2 regions of the Kurthia sp. ISK08 genome follow, and region 2 is predicted to be linked to the other one. Evidence: riboswitches for the same ligand, from Rfam matches in the RefSeq annotation. Region 2 holds a riboswitch; the other holds the start of a gene.
What was found. Region 2 has a riboswitch for FMN ahead of ribE (riboflavin synthase). Riboswitches for the same ligand answer to the same signal wherever they lie in the genome.

Region 1: another riboswitch for FMN. It lies ahead of ACKVQX_RS00740 (ECF transporter S component); the one in region 2 lies ahead of ribE (riboflavin synthase).

Annotation. Positions count from the first base shown of each region.
Region 1 covers NZ_JBJXHL010000001.1:154,596-157,091, reverse strand. The annotation lists gene ACKVQX_RS00745 (ATP-binding protein) at 1-783, shown strand, start outside; FMN riboswitch at 877-1,012, shown strand; gene ACKVQX_RS00740 (ECF transporter S component) at 1,172-1,753, shown strand; gene ACKVQX_RS00735 (biotin transporter BioY) at 1,806-2,357, opposite strand.
Region 2 covers NZ_JBJXHL010000002.1:555,278-557,773, reverse strand. The annotation lists partial or broken gene ribB (3,4-dihydroxy-2-butanone-4-phosphate synthase) at 1-317, opposite strand, end outside; gene ribE (riboflavin synthase) at 329-961, opposite strand; FMN riboswitch at 1,088-1,221, opposite strand; FMN riboswitch at 1,322-1,455, opposite strand; FMN riboswitch at 1,553-1,686, opposite strand; gene ACKVQX_RS06310 (metallophosphoesterase) at 1,922-2,496, opposite strand, start outside.

The DNA.
Region 1 (2,496 bases), on a different contig from region 2:
GTCATTTCAATTAGTCCTTTATATAGCGCTGAATCAGTACGTGGTGCAGTAGCTGTTTTACGAGATAAGACAGAAGAACACCGCCTTGATAAATTACGTTCAGACTTTATTGCGAATGTATCACATGAACTACGCACGCCGATTTCGATGCTTCAAGGATATAGTGAAGCGATTTTAGATGGTGTTGTATCATCTGAAGAAGAACGAAATGAAATGATGCGTATTATTTATGATGAATCACAGCGTATGAGCCGATTAGTAACCGATTTACTCGATTTAGCGCGTATGGAATCTGGGAAGATGCGTTTATATCTTGATGACTTAAGTATTAATCAAGTATTTGAACGTATGACACAGAAGTTCGTACAGCGCGGGAAAGAAAAAGGAATCGAAGTAAGTTATGAAACAGAGTTCTCAGATGATGCGCGCGTTCACATTGATGAAGACCGCATCGAACAAGTTGTAACGAATTTAGTGGATAACGCAATTCGTCATACAGCAAGTGGCGGCCATGTAAAGGTGCTAGCAGACCAATATGCAGGACAAGTGCGCATTCGTATTCAAGACGATGGTGCTGGTATTCCGAAAGAAGACCTTGCATATGTCTTTGAACGCTTTTATAAAGCAGATAAAGCACGAACAAGAGGTAAGGGTGGCACAGGTTTAGGTTTAGCTATTGCGAGTAATATTATTAATGCACATCGAGGTCGTATTACAGTAGAAAGTGAAGTAAATGTAGGTACAACCTTTACATTCTTCCTACCACTACCAGATGAAATTTAATGAATAAAGAAAAAGTCTTGAATTCGAGAGAAACTTCTCTTTACAATTCAAGACTTTTTTTGTATGATGAATGTGTGAAAAAAAATAAATACGGTTCATCTTCGGGGCAGGGTGTAATTCCCGACCGGCGGTAATGAAGTGTTTAACATTTCTCAGCCCGCGAACCTTAACAGGTTGATTTGGTGCAACTCCAAAGCCGACAGTATAGTCTGGATGGGAGAAGGTGAAGGTACAGCGTTGTGTTCAAAAAAATGAGTGAACAACGTTTATTTAATGTTGCCTAATTCTCCCGCGTAGAAGTACTTCTACGTGGGATTTCTATTTTAAATAAGCACACGCAGCCTTACCTCTTTTTGAAGTGATCCGCAACAAAAGGAGAAAACAGAATATGAAGAACAAGAAGTTACGTCGCATGATTGCAATTGGGATGTTAAGTAGTATTGCATTTTTACTACACTTAATTAATTTCCCAATTCCGCCATTCCCGAATTTTTTAGAGGTAGATTTCGGTGATATCCCAGCGTTAGTCGCAATGATTATTATGGGACCACTTGCAGGGATTTTAGTCGAGTTACTAAAGAATGTCATTGACTGGGTATACACAGGTAGTCCAACGGGGGTACCTGTAGGGCATATGGCAAACTTTGTAACAGGCTTATTATTTATCCTTCCAACGTACTTTGTTTATAAAAAATTAAGTACAAAAAAAGGATTGGGAATTGGTCTTGTTGTAGGTACAATCTCTATGGCAGTAGGTATGAGTGTATTAAATTACTTCGTCTTTATGCCAATGTATAATTACTTCTTAAACATGCCTGTTGAAACAGGGGCTGCATTACGTGCTACAATCGTAGCGGGTGTGCTACCATTCAATATTATTAAAGGTGTTCTTGTAACAATTGTCTTCCTACTATTATTTAATGTAATGGGTAAGTGGATGACGAAAGAACGCAGAAGTTTCCAAGCATAACGATAAAAAAGCTTTGGCATTTTCTTAAATGCCAAAGCTTTTTGTATGAGTTTTAATGTTGTACACGTAGTAATTGCGCATGTAATAAGCGATTTCGTACAACAATACCTGCTAATGCAGATAAAATGGCTTTAATCACACCAACAAGTAAGAATGGATAGACACCACCCATAAATGCACCAGTCCAAGATAAATCAGCACTGAATTTTAGCCAGATTGTACCGAAAGCAAGTGTTACAATCATTCCGATAATATTAGCAATGATTGCTTGTACCTTTGTAAAACCGAATCTTTCAAGGTATAAACCGATTGCTACAGCTGCTGGTAAGAAGCCGATAATATAGCCACCAGTTGGTCCTGCAACAACGCCTAGACCACCTGACATACCACTGAAGACTGGAATCCCAATTGCGCCTAGTAATATGTAAATAAACACAGATAGTGAGCCATAACGAAGTCCTAGAATTGTAACAGCTAAACCAATTGCAAATGTTTGTCCTGTAATTGGAATGAGTGGCAGTGGAATCGTAACCTGTGCAAAAATCCCGATAATTGCTGCGAATAATGCGGAAAGAATCCACATCTTCAATTGTTCATTTCTCATAAAAATCCCCTTTGTGTAAACTTATTTTAAAACTAGTTAACCAAAATATAATGAAAAAATGAAAAAAGGTCAACACTTTTTTTCGTGACAACAACGTAAAGTATGCGACGAATATGACAGAAAAATATCATTTTAAAGT
Region 2 (2,496 bases):
TGAATGGTTAATGCACGATCATAAGCACTGATACCTGTTGTCGTATCGATATGGTCAATCGAAATTGTAAAGGCTGTTCCATGATTATCCGTATTATCTTCTGTCATCGGCGCTAATGCTAAGCGTGTCGCCATTTCTTCAGAAATAGGTGTACAAATTAATCCACGCCCCTCAATTGCCATGAATGTTACTTGTTCAGGTGTAATCGTTTCTGCTAATGCAACGAGATCCCCTTCATTTTCACGTGTTTCAGAATCAGTCACGATAATCATGCCACCAGCTCGTAAAACACGAAGTGCTTCTTCTATTTCTTGCATGTTCTTTCACCTCAAAATCCATTTTTTCGTAAAAAATCTTCTGTTAAAATTGTCGCCATTTGGCTTTGTACATATTTTCCGATGTAATCCGTTTCGATATTGACGACATCACGTACTTTTTTCATATGCAAAATCGTTGTTTCATATGTGTGCGGAATAAGCGAAACTTCAAATGTCCGCGCGTTTAACGCAAAAATCGTTAAGCTAATCCCGTCCAATGTCACAGAACCTCTTGGCACCATCTGTTTGATGAATTTCGGTTCTGTTTCAATCGTTAAGCGAATTTCGTTCGATGTTTTTAAGATTCTCTGAATTTTCCCGACTGTTTCAACATGTCCTGTCACAATATGTCCACCTAATCGTCCTTGCAACTGTAAAGCCCTTTCAACATTCACTTTTTCACGTAGCTGTAGACGATGTAGTGTTGTTGTATGAAAGGTTTCTTTCATAACTGTCGCATGAAAAGCGTACTGCTCTAATTTTTCAATTGTTAAGCAAACACCATTTACTGCAATCGAATCACCCAGTTTCGCATCTTGTAAAATTTTTTCTGCTTGAATTTGCAACACCATATTTTCATTCGCTTGTCGAATCGATTGAATTGTCGCAACTTCTTCTACAATCCCTGTAAATATACGAACCACTCCTTTCCCAAAATAAAAAACTACCCTCGATTGATGAAACAATTCAGGGTAGTTTTATGGAAGAATGATTAAAATTCATGTCTAAATAAACCTGTTGACATACGTCTTTTTAACAAGTTTTGTTCACACATCCTTCTCCCATCCAGACTGTACTGTCGGTTCTGGATTCTCACCAGCTCCTGCTCCGAAAAGCTCACGGACTTATCGCTCTAACACGCATCACCGTCGATTGGGAATTTCACCCGACCCCGAAGGATTATTCAGTTTGATACAACAAAAAAGACCTTCATTTACATGAGGTCGCTGAAAAAAGGTATGTTCAAATAAGCCTATGATTTTTCGGATCATAAACAAATTTTTACATGTCTTCTCCCATCCAGACTATACTGTCGGCACTGGATTCTCACCAGTTCCTGCTTCAAAAAGCTCACGGACTTATCGCTCTAACGCGCATCACCGTCGATTGGGAATTTCACCCGACCCCGAAGACGATTCTGTTGTCACAATAAAAAAGACCTTCATTTACATGAGGTCGATGAAAAAGGTATGTTCAAATAAGCCTATGATTTTTTCACATCATAAACAAATTTTTTGCATCTTCTCTCATCCAGACTATACTGTCGGTCCTGGATTCTCACCAGCTCCTGCTCCGAAAAGCTCACGGACTTATCGCTCTAACGCGCATCACCGTCGATTGGGAATTTCACCCGACCCCGAAGATTTTTTTAATTGTAGCTATACCATACCACTAATTTATTCAGAAAACTAGATTTTTTACAAAAAAACTCAAAAGACCACGAATGATTACGTGGCTTTTGAGTGATTCGAGAGGGACTTAAATTGACTGGGATCGTGTGAATTCGAACATTCGACTGGCGAAACGGGTCACTCGCTGATTGATTTAGGACATTCGCTCGTTCAAACGGGCCACTCGAAGGCGAAAATGGGTCACTCGTCCACTTATTTCGATTCTAAAGTTGTAACGACGATTTCTGGGCGGTTGAAGACACGTAGTGGGAAGAGACTATTTCCTAGACCACGGCTAATTACGTGTTGCAACTGTTCCACTTGTTCAATTCCTTCTGTATGTTTCGGTAATAGTGAGGCATCATGATCGACTAACCCACCTAAAAATGGTAAGCGAATTTGTCCGCCATGTGCATGTCCTGTGTATGCAAGGTCAATTCCAGCTTGTGCGTATTTTTCTCCAAATTCTGAACGGTGTGCTAATAAGATTTTGAACTGATCTTGTGGAACATTCACCAGCGCTTTTGCTAGCATATCTTCTGTTGTTTCGCCGGATAAAGGGTCACTAATACCGATAAGTTGAATACGCGCACCATTATAATGGAATGTTTCTGCTTCATTATTTAAAACATGCACGCCCCTTTTTTGGAGTGCTGTATGAATCTCTTTAACTCGATTAATTGAAATTTCATGATTACCATCGACAAAATAAGTCGGGGCAATTTTTGTAAAACCATCAACTGCTTCTAGACTTCTTCCCAGTTTATAATTATTGCGATCAATTAAAT